DNA from 2 places in the Thalassospira sp. TSL5-1 genome. Region 1 is predicted to be linked to the other one. Evidence: predicted binding sites of a transcription regulator. Region 1 holds the regulator's gene; the other holds the start of a gene.
What was found. The regulator HrcA, encoded in region 1, represses chaperone genes, less so after heat shock. The targets are predictions, from matches to a motif close to GTTAGCACTCNCCNNNGGNGAGTGCTAAC.
Positions count from the first base shown of each region.

Region 1 (3,418 bases):
GGCAGGGTTGTTGCAGCGGATGTTTGATCTTGGCTGGGCCAGAAAATCAAACGAGTCGCGCGTGATTGATTTTACCCCGACCGGGGAACAGGCCTTTTACGACCTGTTTGCCCCGCTGCCCAGTAATTGATCAACAAAAGCGGGTACGGTTTGGGTGGCCGGACCATAAATCGCATGATCAAACAGGCTGGCCCCGTCACTGGGTTCCAGATTGATCTCGATGGTTTCGGCCTGGGCGTGATGATGGGCAATTTCCACAAACCCTGCCGCCGGATAAACATTGCCCGATGTGCCGATGGAAACAAACAGCCCGCAATTTTCCAGGGCCTGATAAATCCGCCCCATTTCCAGCGGCATTTCGCCAAACCACACCACATGGGGCCGCAGCCCGCCGGTTTTGCCGCAGGCCGGGCAGGTGTCGGTTGTACCTAAATCATCCTGCCAGGGTGAAATCGCCTCGCAGTGATTGCAGCGTATTTTCAGCAATTCGCCGTGCATGTGAATCAGGTTCTTGCTGCCCGCCCGGCCATGCAGGTCATCGATATTTTGCGTTACCAGCAACACATCCCCGGGCCATTCCTGTTCCAGGCGGGCCAGAGCCAGATGGGCGGCATTGGGAATGACAGCCGCATCATGCAAAATTTTGCGCCGGTCATTGTAAAACGACTGAACCAGGTCGGGGTTGGTGATGAAGGCTTCGGGGGTGGCCACTTCGGAAATGTCATATTTCGCCCAAATGCCATCCGGGTCGCGAAAGGTGTGCAAGCCGCTTTCACGCGAAATGCCAGCCCCGGTTAAAATAACAATCGGTGCGGCTTCATCGCGCAATATATCGGTTAATGCCTTGGAAATCGTCATCTTTGCCCCGGAAAATCATCTGGCTTGGTCTGTCTGGTGGCAGTTTACAGGATTTAACCGGTACGAGAAACAATGCGAATCGCCATAAAAATGGCCCCGGGCGGATGTGCACGGAGCCATTTTGCTTATTTTCTATCGGCGATATCGGATGATCAGGCCGAGGTATCGACATTGCTGCCCGGTTCGTCTTTTGCATCCGGGGTCGTGTTGCCACCCTTGGCAACACCGACCATTGCCGGGCGCAATAGGCGACCCTTAAGGACGTAACCGGCCTGCATCACCTGGGCGACATGGCCGTCGGGATGTTCAGCACTGGGCATTTCAAACACGGCCTGGTGTTTGTTGGGGTCCAGTTTTTCGCCCAGCGGCTCAAGCTTTTCGATGCCGTTTTGCTCGAACGATTTCAAAAGCGTGCGTTCGGTCATTTCAACGCCTTCGATCAGCGTTTTCATCGCGTCATTCTGCTGCGAACCATCGCCAGCGGCCTCAAGGGCGCGGCGCAGGTTATCGCCAACATCAAGCAGATCGCGGGCGAATTTGGTAATGGCGTAATTGGCCGAATCCTCGACATCCTTTTTGGCCCGGCGACGGATATTTTCCGCTTCGGCTGCGGTGCGCAGCAGGCGGTCTTTCAGTTCGGCATTCTCGGCCTGCAGGGCGGCAATAACATCATCTGGCGTGCTTGCGCCTTCAGCCTGATCCTGTGCCACGTCTTCCTGTGCGGCTTCCTCGGCGGCAACCTGTTCGGCCGGGGAGGCGTCCTGCATTTCTTCTTCGGTGGTGTTTTTTGCGGTTTCCGTCATTGTTGGACTACCTTCATTTGTTGTGTGGCCTGACACGCAGCGCCACATAAAATTAACCAATCAGTCGCCCGACCAGCTTGGCGGTATAGTCGACCAGCGGAATTATGCGGGCATAATTGATCCGCGTCGGTCCGACAACCCCGATTGCACCGACAATGCTTCCTTCGGCGTTCTGATAGGGCGATATCACCATCGACAACCCCGATCCACCAAACAGCTTGTTTTCGGTTCCGATAAAAATCTGAACCCCTTCCGCTTCCGATGTCACGTCCAAAAGCTCGATCATCTGATCACGCGCCTCCAAAACGTTAAACAGCCGCCGGACGGTTTCAAGCTGCTCGATCGTGGCAATATTCTCCAATAGCTGCGATTGACCCTTGATGATCAGTGACGAATCTTTTACTCCGCCCGCCCAGGTTGCAATACCTGCATCAATCAGGCTGGCGGAAAGAACGTCAAGTTCCGTCTGGATACGTTCGCGTTCGCGCGCGACCAGAAGGCGTGCATCATCAAGTGTTTTTCCAGCTAGCTGCGTATTTAGATAATTCGCCGCCTCTGTCAATGCCGAGGTCGGCATATTGGTGGGCACATCAACGATGCGGTTTTCCACACTGCCATTTTGCGCCACCAGTACAGCCAGCACTTTGCCTGGCGAAAGTGGCACGAATTCGATTTGTTTCAGGCGCAGCCCGTCGGTTTTGGGTGCCACAACCAGCCCGGCACAACGCGACAGGCCGGAAAGCATGCTGGTGGCTTCGCCCAGCATTTCATCAAGCGAATATCCCGCCCGTTCGCAGTTTTTTGTCAACTGGTCGCGTTCGGCATTGGGCAGGTCGCCCACTTCCATCAGCGCGTTGACAAAAAGCCGCAATCCCTTTTCGCTGGGCAGGCGACCAGCCGAAATATGCGGGGCGACCAAAAGCCCCTGGTCTTCCAGGTCGGCCATGACATTGCGCACGGTTGCTGCCGAAAGCTTTTCCGACAGACGCCGGGCAATGGTGCGTGATCCGATGGGTTCACCGGTTTCGACATAGGCATCAACGATCTGACGGAACACCTCGCGGGACCGTTCGTTCAGATCGCCCAGCATTGTGTTGTCCAAAAGTGTCATCTTAGATCTAAAACCTTGTCATATACGGTTTTGTGCGATCCTGAGAATTTAGACAGCCCCCGGCGTGCCGTCAATTGCAGGCTCAAAATACGCTGGCGATAACAATTTGTCTTTTCGGGACTGGCGGGGTGTTTCAGTCTGATCAAACCGGCAAGAAACCGGGGAAAAGGCTGGACCTTTGTGGGGCGGAGCATTAGCTTGAGGCCATTCTCGATCTGGCCAGGCCTGATGCCAGCCGATTTATTCATTTTCTTACGAGGTTTCCTTTATGCGTCCTTCCGGTCGTTCCCTTGATCAGCTTCGCGATGTCACCATTGAAACCGGTGTCAGCAAATATGCCGAAGGCTCCTGCCTGATTAAATTTGGCGATACCCATGTTCTGTGTACTGCCACGGTCGAAGACAAGGTTCCGGGCTGGATGCGCAATTCGGGCAAGGGCTGGATCACGGCGGAATATGGCATGCTGCCGCGTGCCACCGATTCGCGCATGCAGCGTGAAGCCACGCGGGGGGGGCAGTCTGGCCGCACCCAGGAAATTCAGCGCCTGATCGGGCGCTCCATTCGTGCCGTGACCGACCTTAAGGCGATGGGCGAAATGCAGATGCGCCTGGATTGTGATGTCATTCAGGCCGATGGCGGCACGCGC
Region 1 is NZ_KV880638.1:233,352-236,769, forward strand. It holds gene LF95_RS10600 (ArsR/SmtB family transcription factor) at 1-130, shown strand, start outside; gene cobB (Sir2 family NAD+-dependent deacetylase) at 97-858, opposite strand; gene grpE (nucleotide exchange factor GrpE) at 1,011-1,661, opposite strand; gene hrcA (heat-inducible transcriptional repressor HrcA) at 1,714-2,772, opposite strand; gene rph (ribonuclease PH) at 3,041-3,418, shown strand, end outside.

Region 2 (3,418 bases), on a different contig from region 1:
GGCACGCGCGATTAACCAGCAGGCGGCAAATGCTACGGTCAGCATCGGCCTTGGGGATGAACCAGTTATTGCCAATGGCAAGCTGCATGCGGCGGTGAGTATTACCAGCCATACCGGGCATAAATTCCCCTCTGGCGTGGGTTTCCGCCGTGCCTTTGTGAATTTCGAGGTGCTCGATGCCAGGGATAAGGTGATTTGGGCCTCGGGCCGGGTCAATAAGGCCGGTGTGCTGGTGGATCAGAATCAGAAGCCGATCACCGGCGAATTGTGGTGGGATGAAACCTGCACCGCACGGATAGAACCGGAAAAGCGTATGCATCAACCCCATTATGAAGTGATCAGCCACCAGGATCAGACGCAGATTTATCAGGAACTGGTCAGCACACCGCCGCGTGACGGGTCACAATTTGCCTGCGGGCATAATGTGCGGCCACAGGGCGAATTGACAACCAGCTTCCTGTCGATCTGTGCCGAGGTAAAAGATAACCGCCTGCCGCCGCCGGGTTATCTTGGCCTGGCAGAACGAACCGCGATTTCCAAGGCATTGGGCGCAGGCGCCGACCTTGCCGAAGATGCAGGCTTTACTGCCGTTGGTGCCGATCCGGACTATTTGGGCCCCACCGAGCAGGGCGGGGATAATTTGCGCTATGAAATCAGCCTGAAAGAGATTGAGGGCACCCCGGCAAAGGTACGGGCACGACTTTATTATCAGGCAACGCCGCCCTTTTACCTGCAGGACCGTTTTTGCACGGCAAAGGGGGATGATACTGATCGCCTTGCCTATTTGGCGCAGTATTTGAACCTTGACGGGACACAGGCCGAAAACTGGGCGCTGAAGCTGGTTGATACCGGGCCGGTTCGCATTTCAATGCCATAGGAACAATGCCCGTTAACGAGCGTTGACGGACCGTGTTTAAAGACCGGCACAGATGGCATAAGGCCGCTGTGCCGGTTTCGTTTTATCGGCTGGATTAAGGAACGAAATGAGGAAGGACTAAAGAATTTTTTGACGCGTGATTGGCGTCGTCATGGTGTTATGATTTCTGCATCTTATTGTGCGGGGAGGGGCATATGAATTTCGGCGAAGCGATCAGTTCCGGGTTCAGGAATTATTTCAATTTTCGGGACCGGTCGTCGCGGTCGGCTTTTTGGTGGTGGCAGCTGTTTGCTCTGGTGTGTGCCATCGTGCTGTCGGTTGTTGATTCCGAATTTTTGGGCTGGCCAAACGGGGGCGGGCCGCTCAATTCCGTATTTAATCTGGTTGTGTTTTTCCCGACACTGGCACTGGGCGTGCGGCGCTTACATGATACCGACCGTTCAGGCTGGTGGATGCTGCTGGTTATGCTTCCACTGATTGGAATTATCGTGCTGATTGTGTGGTGGTGTAAGCCCACCCAACTGGGACCTAACCGCTTTGGGCCGATGCCGGTGGATTTTTATCGGCAACCTGCAAGGGGGGAACCCGAATTTTAATGGGTTGTCGTTGGGGTTTGCCTGTGTCATAGGGCGGGGGCACCTGCGCATGTCACCCTCCGGTAAACCGGCAGGAAATATGACTTTTTTGCGACCTGTACCTTTGAGGTGTTGACAATTTCCCCCCTTTCCCATACATGCTGTTAGCACTCGCCGGGGGTGAGTGCTAACATGGCTCGTCCCGGTTAGTATTGTAATCAAATTGAGCCTTAGCTTATCAAACGGAGTTGTCGAAAATGAAGTTCCGTCCGTTACATGATCGTGTACTGGTACGTCGCGTCGAATCTGACACCAAGACTGCCGGTGGCATCATTATTCCGGATACCGCGAAAGAAAAGCCTCAGGAAGGTGAAGTCGTCGCGGTTGGCTCAGGTGTTCGCAAGGAAGACGGTTCGCTCGTCGCCCTTGACGTTAAAGCTGGTGACAAAGTTCTGTTCGGCAAATGGTCGGGCACGGAAGTCAAGCTTGACGGCGAAGAACTGCTGATCATGAAAGAATCCGACATTATGGGTATTCTGGCCTAAGTCAGCCCAATTGGGTGATGAAGGTTTGATGTTCATCCGTCTCATAGAGAGGAAAGAATATAATGGCTGCTAAAGACGTAAAATTTTCGACTGACGCCCGCGCCAAGATGCTGCGCGGTGTTGATATCCTTGCTGACGCTGTCAAGGTAACGCTTGGCCCGAAAGGCCGTAACGTTGTTATCGACAAGTCCTTTGGCGCACCGCGCGTGACCAAGGACGGCGTTTCGGTTGCCAAGGAAATCGAACTGTCGGACAAGTTTGAAAACATGGGCGCACAGATGCTGCGCGAAGTGGCTTCCAAAACCGCCGATCTGGCCGGTGACGGCACCACCACTGCGACCGTTCTGGCCCAGGCAATCGTGCGTGAAGGCAACAAGGCTGTTGCTGCTGGCATGAACCCGATGGATCTGAAGCGCGGTATTGATCTTGCAACCAGCAAGGTTATTGAATCTGTCATCAGCCGTGCACGTAAGGTTTCGGGTAAAGACGAAATCGCACAGGTTGGTAACATTTCTGCCAACGGCGACCGTGAAGTCGGCGATATGATCGCTGAAGCCATGGAAAAAGTTGGTAACGAAGGCGTTATCACCGTTGAAGAAGCAAAAGGCCTGCACACCGAACTCGACGTTGTCGAAGGCATGCAGTTCGACCGCGGTTACCTGTCGCCGTATTTCGTAACCAATCCGGAAAAGATGGTTGCTGAACTCGACAGCCCGTACATCCTGCTGTTCGACAAAAAGGTTTCTTCGCTGCAGCCGATGCTGCCGCTGCTTGAAGCCGTTGTTCAGTCCGGCAAGCCGCTGCTGATCATTGCTGAAGATGTTGAAGGCGAAGCCCTGGCAACCTTGGTTGTCAACAAGCTGCGCGGCGGCCTGAAAATTGCTGCTGTTAAGGCTCCGGGCTTTGGTGACCGTCGTAAAGCCATGCTGGAAGACATCGCCATCCTTACCGGTGGTCAGGTTGTTTCCGAAGACCTCGGCATCAAGCTTGAAAGCGTTACGCTTGACATGCTCGGCACCGCGAAATCGGTTACGATCACCAAAGAAGAAACCACCATCGTTGACGGTTCCGGCGAAAAAGCTCAGATCGAAGCCCGCGTTGGTCAGATCCGTGCCCAGATCGAAGAAACCACCTCTGATTATGATCGTGAAAAACTGCAGGAACGTCTGGCGAAACTCGCTGGCGGTGTTGCCGTGATCAAAATCGGTGGCGCTTCGGAAATCGAAGTGAAAGAACGTAAAGACCGCGTTGACGATGCCCTGCACGCGACCCGCGCTGCTGTTGAAGAAGGCATTGTTGCTGGTGGTGGTACGGCTCTGCTGTACGCAACCCGCGCGCTTGACGGTCTTGAAGGTGCAAACCACGACCAGACCATCGGTGTCGACATTGTTCGTCGCGCTCTGCAGGCTCCGGTTCGTCAG
Region 2 is NZ_KV880639.1:238,874-242,291, reverse strand. It holds gene LF95_RS17990 (hypothetical protein) at 1-877, shown strand, start outside; gene LF95_RS17985 (DUF805 domain-containing protein) at 1,072-1,473, shown strand; gene groES (co-chaperone GroES) at 1,710-1,997, shown strand; gene groL (chaperonin GroEL) at 2,060-3,418, shown strand, end outside.
Region 2: the regulator HrcA is predicted to act here: its motif matches at 1,616-1,644, upstream of groES (co-chaperone GroES).